3 regions of the Sulfitobacter sp. SK025 genome follow, and region 1 is predicted to be linked to each of the others. Evidence: riboswitches for the same ligand, from Rfam matches in the RefSeq annotation. Region 1 holds a riboswitch; each other region holds the start of a gene.
What was found. Region 1 has a riboswitch for cobalamin ahead of C1J04_RS14810 (energy-coupling factor ABC transporter permease). Riboswitches for the same ligand answer to the same signal wherever they lie in the genome.

Region 1 (3,271 bases):
GATCGCGCAGCTGCCGACCGGTGGTGATCGTGACGGGATTGCCGATGGTGTTCAGCGGGATCGCATGGCCCGCCGTCAGTACCTGAAGAGAGGTGATCCCCGGCACGACATCGACGGTGAGTGTGACGGCCTTTTGCAACCGCTCCGCAATGCGCAGGGTGCTGTCATACAGCGACGGATCCCCCCAGACGAGGAAACCGACACGGCCGCCTTGGGGCAGGGTGCGCTGCATCTCGGCCAGCCAGACCTGTGCAATGGCGTCGTGCCAATCGTGGACGCCCGCGTGATAATCAGGGTTGGCGGCGTCGCGTTTGGGCAGGGTGAATTCGTGAATATCAGGCCCGTCCGACCGCAGCACCTGGGCGCAGATCTCGTGCCGCAGGCCAGCCAGATCATCCTTGCCCGCGCCCTTGGACGGGATCAGGATCACATCGCAGGCATTCAGCGCGTCGATGGCTTGTAATGTCAGGTGTTTGGGATTGCCGGACCCGATGCCGATCAGTGAAAGCGTAAACATCTTGAGGCTCCGGCAGGGGGTGACGCGGCCCGCAGAGTAGGGGCCGCGTCGGGTCTTGGATTATTCAGCGGCAGTCTGTGTCAGACGCTTGGTGAACAGCGCGCTGCCCGCGAAATCGCGCAGGGTTTTCGCGGCGGCGAGCACGGCCAGATCCACCAGCGGCTCGATCAGGATGACCATCATATAGGCCCCGCCAAAGCTCGCCACAGCGGCGATGTTGCTGGCGGCAAAGCCCTGACCGTAGATGGCCCAGAACGCCACCCAGCCTACAACGCCCGCCTGAAACGCGGTCGACAGCTTGAGCGCTTGAACATAGGTCAGATCAACATAGGCGGTGTTGGGCGCGATGATGCGTTTGGCCAGCGCCGAGACCATGAACAAGGGCACCAGCAGCGTGGTGACGTTCATCGTGTATTGCGGCAGGTCGATGGGGGCAAAGAACACGCCCTGCGCCAGCAGACCAAGCGCCAGACCGGCAGCCGCAGGGGCCACGCCGAACAGCAGGAACAGGGTCGACCCGAGGATCAGGTGCACTTCGCTCACGCCCACGGGGAAATGCGGGAAGACCTGAAAAAAGACAAAGGTCAGCGCGGTGGCCACCATGGCCCCGCCCGCAAAAGGCACGACGCCTTTTTCACGGACAGAGTCCATTGCGGTTTTCGCGGTATAGGCCGCAGCACCGGCGGCGGTGCCATAGGACAGGACCAGCTTGGCGCCGGTCACGACTTCGGGTTCGATATGCATATTCAGGTCTCCTTACCGTCTTCCCCGACGGCATAATGTGAAAGCCGCCCCGGGGGGCAGCCAGTTGGATCGGGGATCACCCCCATGACGGCAGGTCTCCTGACTTTGTGCGTCCATGCGTGCCGCGCCTTCCCAGGCGGTGTGGCCCAGTGGCAATGCGGGTTGCTCTTCACTTACAGGTGCGGGGGCAGTTCCGGATTTGGCACCTTTGCTTTGGCACCGCACCGTATTCCCTTTTCACCCCGATTGCCCGAAGGCGCACGGGGAACCGTCCGGAATAGGTGGTCATTTTCGGGCTGGTTTTGTCAAGTCATCTATTCGGTCAACGGCCCGTAAAGGATCAGCGCAGGCGCTGACGTTGCGGGATCCAGCGGCAGATGGGCAAGGCTTTCCACGGTGTGGCGGCTCAGCTTTTGATCGGGGGTCGATACCGCCTCTGCCAGCAGGGCTGGGGTCGAGGGGGGCAAGCCCGCCTCGATCAGCCGCGCGGCGAATCCCGCAAAGGTGCGGCGGCCCATGTAGACGACCGTGGTCGCCGTAGGGTCGGCCAGCGCCGCCATGTTCAGATCTTCGGGCAAGGCACCCGATTCGCCGTGGCCGGTGATGAATTGCACCCGCCGCGCGGTCAGCCGCCGGGTCAGTGGGATCATCGCTGCCGCCGCCGCCGAAGACGCTGCCGTCACACCGGGGATGATCTCGAAGGCGACGCCTGCCGCTTTCAGCGCGGTCAGCTCTTCTTCAAGCCGGCCAAACACGCCCGCGTCCCCGCTTTTCAGCCGCACCACCCGCGCGCCGGTCAATGCGTGTTCGACCAGCAAACGGCTCACGTGATCCTGCTTCGGAGACAGCCGTCCGGCGCGTTTGCCCACCCCGATCAGATCCGCCTCGGGCGAGACATGCTCAAGGATCGGACCCGCCGACAGATCGTCGAACAGAACGACTTCGGCCTCTTGCAACCGCTTTACCGCTTTCACGGTCAGCAGTTCGGGATCACCCGGTCCGGAGGAGACGAAAGAGACAAAACCGCTCATGACGCCCCCGCAATCAGGTGAAAGAACGTGCCCGTTGCATGGCCCCGGCGCGAGCCTGTCTCGGGCACTTCGGCCCCATTGGCATCGACCACCCGCGCCAGCGGCGTGTCTGGTTGCGACAGGATGGTAGAATAGTGGAATTCATGTCCCCGCAACCGCGCGCCCGCGTCATAGCCGGGGCCGGGTTCGTTCAGCGTGGCAAGCCGGTAGCCCAGATGCATCTTGCGCTTCTCATAGCTGGTTTCCAGCCCCAGCAGCCCCGCCATCTGATGCCGCACGCCTTCCTTGTCGACCAATCCGGCCCCCATCGCCATATAGCCCCCGCATTCCCCATGCACCGGGCGCGTCGTGGCGAATTGTTGCAGGCTGTCGCGGAACTGCGCGGCAGCGGCAAGGCGTCCGGCATGCAGTTCGGGATAGCCACCGGGCAGCCAGCAGATGTCGGCGCTGTCGTCCGGTGCCTCATCCGCCAGCGGCGAGAAGGGCAACACCTGCGCACCCGCGGCGATCCAGTGGTCCAGCAAATGCGGATAGATGAACGAAAACGCGGCATCCTTGGCCAAAGCGATCCGTTGACCGGGGGGCGGAGGCAAGACATCTGGCCCGTCGGGGATACTGCGCCCTTGGGCGGCAGAGACGATCAGATCAAGGTCGATATGCTGCGCGATGAAATCACCTGCCGCATCCAGCAGCTTCATCAGCTCGGGCTGTTCCTCGGCCTGCACCAGACCCAAGTGGCGTTCCGGCAGCGTGACTGACCCTTGACGGGGCAGTGCGCCCAGAACGGGGATGCCGACCTGCTCCATCCCGAGACGCAGCAGCGCCTCGTGACGGGGGCTGGCGACCTTGTTCAGCACCACACCCGCGACATGCACATCCGGGCGCATCGTCTTGAACCCAAGGGCGGTGGCCGCAGCCGATTGCGCCTGACCCGATACATCCAGCAGCAAAACCACCGGCCAGCCCGTCATGGCAGAGA
Region 2 (3,271 bases), 1.5 Mb from region 1:
TTTCGGACCCAAAGGCTGGACACCTGATCGCCTTGGATCGCTCAAGGGGAAAACATATCTCATCACCGGCACGACGGCCGGTGCGGGCTTTCAGGCCACGCGCATCCTGCTGTCCAAGGGGGCAAAAGTCGTCATGCTGAACCGCAACGCCGACAAGTCCCTCGCCGCGGTCAAAACGCTCAAGGACGCCTTCGGTCCCAACGCCGAGGTGAGCTTTGTGCGAATGGACCTGTCTGATCTGGCCAGCGTGCGCGCCGCGGCTGAAGAGGTGCAAAGCACCGTTCCCCGGATTGACGCGCTGATCTGCAACGCTGCCATCGCGCAGGTGCCAACACAGCAACTGACCGTTGACGGGTTCGAAAGCCAGCTTGGCACCAACCACTACGGACACTTCCTGCTGTGCGGGATGCTGTTTGATCGCATTCAGGAAAGCGCGGGCCGGATCGTCGTGGTGTCCAGCCTCGGGTACAACATGGGGATCAAGACGATCCAGTTCGACGACATGAACTGGGACAAGAACTATAGCGCCAACGCGGTCTACAGCCAAAGCAAGCTGGCGCAGATGATGTTTGCCTATGAGCTTCAGGACCGGCTGAAAGCGACCGACAGTCGCGTTGAGGTATACGTCTGCCACCCCGGCGCGTCGGCGACCTCGCTGATCAGCACAAGCGGCGGGCTTTTCACACGGGTCACCTGGTGGATGATGAGCAAGACGCCAATGGTGCAATCCGCCGAAAAAGGCGCGTATCCCGAGGTCATGTGCGCGACCGAAGACGGGTTGGCGCAGCGCGCGCTTTATGGCCCGACCGGATGGCTGCAAACCGGAGGGCCCGTTGGCAAAGGCACGCTGAACCCCCATGCCTACGACAAACCCGTGATGGAGAAACTCTGGACCGTCTCCGAAAAAGCGACGGGTTTTCACTGGGAAACCTAAGGGAAACGCGCGCCCGCATCCCGAGCGCGGCGCGCGTTTCACACGGCGATCCCCTCTCGCCATACGCCCCTTGGAATACGGCATTAAAATCTGTGATTTTTTTGCCGTATTTCCCCGCTTTCTCATGCGGCTTACACTTGCGCCCGCCGATGGCTTTGCCTAAAGAAGCGCTCACAAGTTAAGTGGCCCGTTCGTCTATCGGTTAGGACGTCAGGTTTTCAACCTGAAAAGAGGGGTTCGACTCCCCTACGGGCTGCCACTTGGTTTTCCATCCGTTTGTTATTTGCCTCTCGCCCGTTCTGCGGAACCGTGGCCTGCGTTATTTGCCTTTGTCACGCGATGACGACCGCAAAAACGCAACTTGACGGGTGGGCGGACAACTGTCATCGAAACCGGGTCGGTTTCCTTCGGGAAATAATAGGGAATTCGCCATCCGCGCTTTGCTGTGGATGAACCGGAACTGCCCCCGCAACTGTAGACGGTGAGCTACCTCCATCATGCCACTGGGCCTAAAGGTCCGGGAAGGCGGGGACAGCCGCGATCCGTCAGTCAGGAGACCTGCCGACACTGAACCTGAAACACCGGGCGGGGTTGCTCGGGAGAGGATGATGATGGGACCGGATCTTACCACAAGCGCAGACCAAAATGCGCCCGCGCGCCGTTTGGCTGGCCCCTTCTCTTTCTATTCAAAGACCCCGGCATCGGACCAACCGGAGCCCTTGATATGAAACCATTTTTTTCCAGCCTGACCCTGATTGCGAGCCTTGCAGGCAGCACCGCGCTTGGCGCAGAGACAGACTATCCGCTGACCATCGACAACTGCGGCCATACGCTCAGCTTTGACGCGGCACCCCAGACCACCGTCACCATCGGGCAATCCACGACAGAGATCCTGTATCTGCTGGGCCAGCAGGACCGGATCGCGGGAACCTCTGTCTGGTTCAGCCCCGTTTTGCCAGAGTTCAAAGAGACAAACGATGCGATTGAACGGCTGGCGGACAACGACCCCAGCTTTGAAAGCGTGTTGGGCAAACGCCCCGATCTGGTCACCGTGATGTATGAATGGCACGTCGGCCCCGAAGGTATGGTCGGCACCCGCGACAGCTTTCACGAGGTGGGCGTGCCGACCTATGTGATGCCCACCGATTGCGCGGCCAAGGATAACTCTGTCGGCGCGGACGGCACGCGATCCGAACTGTTCACGACCCAGCAGCTGTATACCAGCATCGAAGAGCTCGCCCTGATCTACAACGCGCAAGACGCCGGTGCCACGCTGCTGGCAGACCTGCAATCGCGCGAGGCAAAGGCGGTCGAGAAAGCCAAATCGCTGAACCTGCCCCAAGGCACCTCGGCGCTGTTCTGGTTCTCGTCGTCCGAGATGGCGGCGGACCCTTATGTCGCAGGTCAACAGGGTGTGCCCGCCTATATGATGGACAAGCTTGGCGTCGAAAACGTCGTGACCTCGGCCGAGGAATGGCCGCTGGTCGGCTGGGAGACTCTGGCGAAGTCCGACCCGACGTTCATCGTGCTTGCCAAAATGGACCGCCGCCGCTTCCCCGCGGATGACATCGAGAAAAAGCGCGCCTTCCTGATGAACGACCCCGTCGCCCGCGAGATGACCGCGGTGAAAGAGGGCCGCATCATCACGATGGACGCCCATGCGATGGACCCGACCGTGCGTGCGATCTATGCGCTGGAAACGATGGCTGACGCGCTGTCCGGTTTCGATCTGGCCGAATGACCGCAATCGACCGCTCTGTGACGCGCAGGCCGCAGTGGCACTGGTGGGTGATTATCCCGCCCGTGCTGTTGGCCGCACTGCTGTTTGGTGCGGCCATCGGCGAGGTCTCTATCCCGCCGCTGGTGGTGCTGAAGGTGCTGGCCAACAAGGCGCTGAACGCGGGCTATGCGGTCGACAAAATTGACGAAGGCATCGTGTGGAACTACCGCATGGCGCGGGCCGTGGTGGCGATGTGCTGTGGTGCCGGTCTGGCGCTGTCGGGCGTCGTGTTGCAGGCACTGCTGCGCAATGCGCTGGCGGATCCCTATCTGCTGGGCATCTCTGCGGGGGCGTCCACAGGCGCTGTTGCGGTAACCATCCTCGGGCTGGGGGGTGGTGCCATTTCGCTGTCTATCGGTGCGTTCAGCGGGGCGCTGGTGGCCTTTGCCTTTGTCGCCTTGCTGGCGCAGGCGGCGGGGGGCGGTGTGGGCCTGCGGGCCGCGGGCGTGATCGTGCTGGCCGGTATTGCGGGCAGCCAGATGTTCAACGCCCTGACCGCGCTGATGATCACGAAATCGGCCAATGCCGAACAGGCCCGTGCCATCATGTTCTGGCTT
Region 3 (3,271 bases), 1.0 Mb from region 1:
TGCTCGGGATCGGCCGTCAACGGGTCGACCTGATTGGGGCGCAAAAGCTGGTTCGACAGGTAATCTGTCGGATCATTCTTGGCCTCATCCGGGATTGCAGCACCCGCCGCATCGGCCAGCCCGGAGGCAGCACCTCCCACGGCAGAGCCCGCAGCTTCGACGACCGTACCAGCCGCTTTGCCTGCACCCGCAGCAACATTGCCCGCAGTATTGGCTGCAAAGCTCAGCGCGCTGGATAGCATCACGGCGGTGATCACAGACCCGAGGCCCCAAACAACCAGACCGTTGATCCCGTCACGTGCGGTCACTTCGTCATCCGTAGCGCTTTCGACGCGGCGGCGCATGCGGCCCGCGATATAACCACCGGCCAGATAGGAGGCGACCAGCGTGATCACCATCCATAGCGCGGTCAGCACCAGTTCAAGCGTCGATGAATTGTCGGTTCCGTCCAGCGTGATCGACGACAGGCCAAGTGCCGCGCCGAAGGTGGTCAGCAAAAGGCCGATCGCCACAGCGACAACGGTGCCCGCGAAAATTGCGGGCCAGTCGACATAGGATCCATCGGCAGTTTTTTCAGTGAGTGTCGTGTTCATGTAAATGCCTCCCCGGCGTTTGTTTACGCCAAGCCGACCAGCGACAGCACCGCCATAACCACGACCACAAGACCAACGAGATAAATGATACCGCCCATTTGGAAGAACTCCTCTATGCGTGCCGCACGCGGTATGCGTCGGCTTCACAAAGGCAACGTCAGGGAACCGGCATGGTTCCGCTGATGATACAAAATACCCGCACCGCGAGAGGTGACGTCGCGAACGACGAGGAACCGCCTAAGGATCGCCCTGCCACGTGCCGTCAAAGATCATCTCGTCCACGGGGAGCCGTTTGCTCCAGCCTTTCACCTCAAGTTCGGGCGTCTGGTAAAGCTCGTCCACGTGGCCCAGGCAGAGGTAGCCGACGATTTCTATCCGGTCGGGGATCTTAAGCAGATCACGCAGATCGGCATCGCGGAACACGCTGACCCAGCCCATCCCGATGCCCTCGGCGCGGGCGGCAAGCCAGAGGTTCTGGATCGCGCAGACGGTGCTATAAAGATCCATGCTTTGATTATGGGTGCGCCCCAGCACGACCTTACCGCCACGGCTGCGGTCACAGGTCACGCAGATATTGACCGGGGCTTTGCGGATGCCTTCGAGCTTCAGCGACCTGTAGGTTGTCTGGCGGTCGCCCTCGAACATCTGGGCGGCTTCTTCATTTGCGCGGTTGAAGGCTTGCCAGACCTGATCGCGTGCGGCCTGATCCCGGATGACGATGAAATTCCACGGCTGTGACAACCCGACGGACGGTGCGTGATGCGCGGCGGTCAGTATGCGGTGCAACACATCCTCGGCCACGGGATCGGGTAAAAACTGATCGCGTACATCGCGGCGGGTAAAGATCGCCTTGTACACGGCGTCGCGTTCAGCATCTGAAAAAGGCGCGGCGGGTGCCAGCGCAGAGGGTATCGGCATTGTTCAGTCCCCAACAATACGTTTATGCGCCAATCCCGCTGTCCATGCGGGGCAAGCTGTACTGTCTGGCCGGTCTTCTGACTTAGGGTCGTCTGGTCCGCGCGCCTTCCCGGAATATTCCAGTGGCCTATGCGCAAACCATCCCCATTACAGCGTTGGGCACGTGCCGGAGTTTCACCAGCTTCCCGATTCTTCCGCGAGGCGGACACCAGACCCGGCCATTGGGCCACGGCTGTCCGCCCGGAACAAGCCCTAACGCGGGGATCAGCCGCGTTTGGTTGCGAAAATCTTCTTCATTACGGCGTCGAACTCGTTCCACGAGATGACGGCCTTGTTGCCCGCATAGCCGTGATAGTAGGACTGCCCGTTAGAGGTCGGGAAACCGGCCCAGATACGTGCGAGGTTTTCCATAAAGCGGTGGCGGCTGATCTTGCCCTTCTTGAACGCGTTAAACCCCGCATCGACCAAAAGGATATCCGCCAGCCCGTCCTGCACCGCCGAGGTAAAGCGGTCATTCTTGCTCAGGCCCGCCTGTCGCACCAGACTGCGCAGCGTGGATGGAATGAATTGGTATCGACCGATGGCATGCGGTTGGCCCGGCGTGCGGTCGATCCAGCGGTAGATTTCGCCGATGGTCATTTGCGTCGGACGCTGTGGCGGCAGCCGTTTGGCCCCGTATTGCACGGCGTCATAGCCCTTTGGACCCGCCTCGGCCCAAGCGATGAGGCTTTTGAGGTCCGCGGCAGTGCTGACCCCGCTGAGCTCTTGGAAAGACCGGCTGCGGCTGCTCACGGTTTTGGACCGGACCTGCGCTTTGGGCTGGACCTTATGGCGCAGCTTGATCTGACCCTGCCCTGCGGATTGCATGACGTTGAACGAGATGTCGCTTTGCATGGCAGAGCGCGCACCGGACAGGCTGAACCCTTCGGCGCTGACAGTGGTAGCGGCCAGAAGTGCCGCGGTTGCGATAATTGGTAGTGTGCAAGTAACTTTCATATCATCCCCCATGATGAAAAAATTTGTCATGGGACCATGGTGACCGCAGACGACCGCGCTTTCATTTGCGCAAGCAGGTGGGTCGGGGCCATGGACGGATAGGGCGGCATATCTTTTGGGATAGGGCGCTATCCCGCGGTGCGGTTGCCCCCTCCGTTCAGACGGGCGTGGGCAGTGCGGCACGCGGAACCGCCTCGGTGTTTCACCCGAATCCAAAGAGGGGATTCGCGGTAAAGCACGGAAAAAACGCATAGCCCGCGACCCGCAAACGGGGCGTCAAGCCCGCATCCGGGGGCTAAGCCATGATATTCATTTACTTATTTCCCGCGCAGCGGTGGTCGTTTTGTCGGAGTTGCGCTATGATTAGTCGCAAATACATAAAATGGAGAGCATCTAATGACAGATGAAACGTCGCCGGGTATCCCGACACCCGACGGGGCCGCTGCCGTAATCGACACGGATTACGAGATCGGCCAAGACAACAAAGAAGGCAGCGTGGGGCCCTTCGGCTTCGACATTCACAACCCGGTCTTCGCGATCTCGGGTGTGTGTATTGTTGCCTTTGTATTCTATACACTCGCGCTGCCCGAACAGTCTGGCGCGCTGTTCACATGGCTGTTCTCGTCGGTGACAAAGGGCTTTGACTGGTTCTTTATCTCTGCCGGTAACATCTTTGTGCTGTTCTGCCTGTTCCTGATCGTCACGCCTTTGGGCCGTGTGCGTCTTGGCGGGGCCGAAGCAAGCCCCGACTATACCTACCTTGG

Region 2: linked by a shared signal. The riboswitch ahead of C1J04_RS07355 (ABC transporter substrate-binding protein) and the one ahead of C1J04_RS14810 (energy-coupling factor ABC transporter permease) in region 1 are both predicted to bind cobalamin.
Region 3: linked by a shared signal. The riboswitch ahead of bluB (5,6-dimethylbenzimidazole synthase) and the one ahead of C1J04_RS14810 (energy-coupling factor ABC transporter permease) in region 1 are both predicted to bind cobalamin.

What each region holds. Positions count from the first base shown of each region.
Region 1 covers NZ_CP025808.1:3,013,553-3,016,823, reverse strand. Annotated here, with positions in the region: gene cobF (precorrin-6A synthase (deacetylating)) at 1-517, opposite strand, end outside; gene C1J04_RS14810 (energy-coupling factor ABC transporter permease) at 578-1,261, opposite strand; cobalamin riboswitch at 1,334-1,547, opposite strand; gene cobA (uroporphyrinogen-III C-methyltransferase) at 1,576-2,292, opposite strand; gene C1J04_RS14800 (cobyrinate a,c-diamide synthase) at 2,289-3,271, opposite strand, start outside.
Region 2 covers NZ_CP025808.1:1,523,284-1,526,554, reverse strand. Annotated here, with positions in the region: gene C1J04_RS07365 (SDR family oxidoreductase) at 1-934, shown strand, start outside; tRNA gene C1J04_RS07360 (tRNA-Glu) at 1,119-1,193, shown strand; cobalamin riboswitch at 1,316-1,514, shown strand; gene C1J04_RS07355 (ABC transporter substrate-binding protein) at 1,659-2,675, shown strand; gene C1J04_RS07350 (FecCD family ABC transporter permease) at 2,672-3,271, shown strand, end outside.
Region 3 covers NZ_CP025808.1:1,019,986-1,023,256, reverse strand. Annotated here, with positions in the region: gene C1J04_RS04910 (hypothetical protein) at 1-593, opposite strand, end outside; gene bluB (5,6-dimethylbenzimidazole synthase) at 831-1,511, opposite strand; cobalamin riboswitch at 1,562-1,739, opposite strand; gene C1J04_RS04900 (hypothetical protein) at 1,776-2,537, opposite strand; gene C1J04_RS04895 (BCCT family transporter) at 2,904-3,271, shown strand, end outside.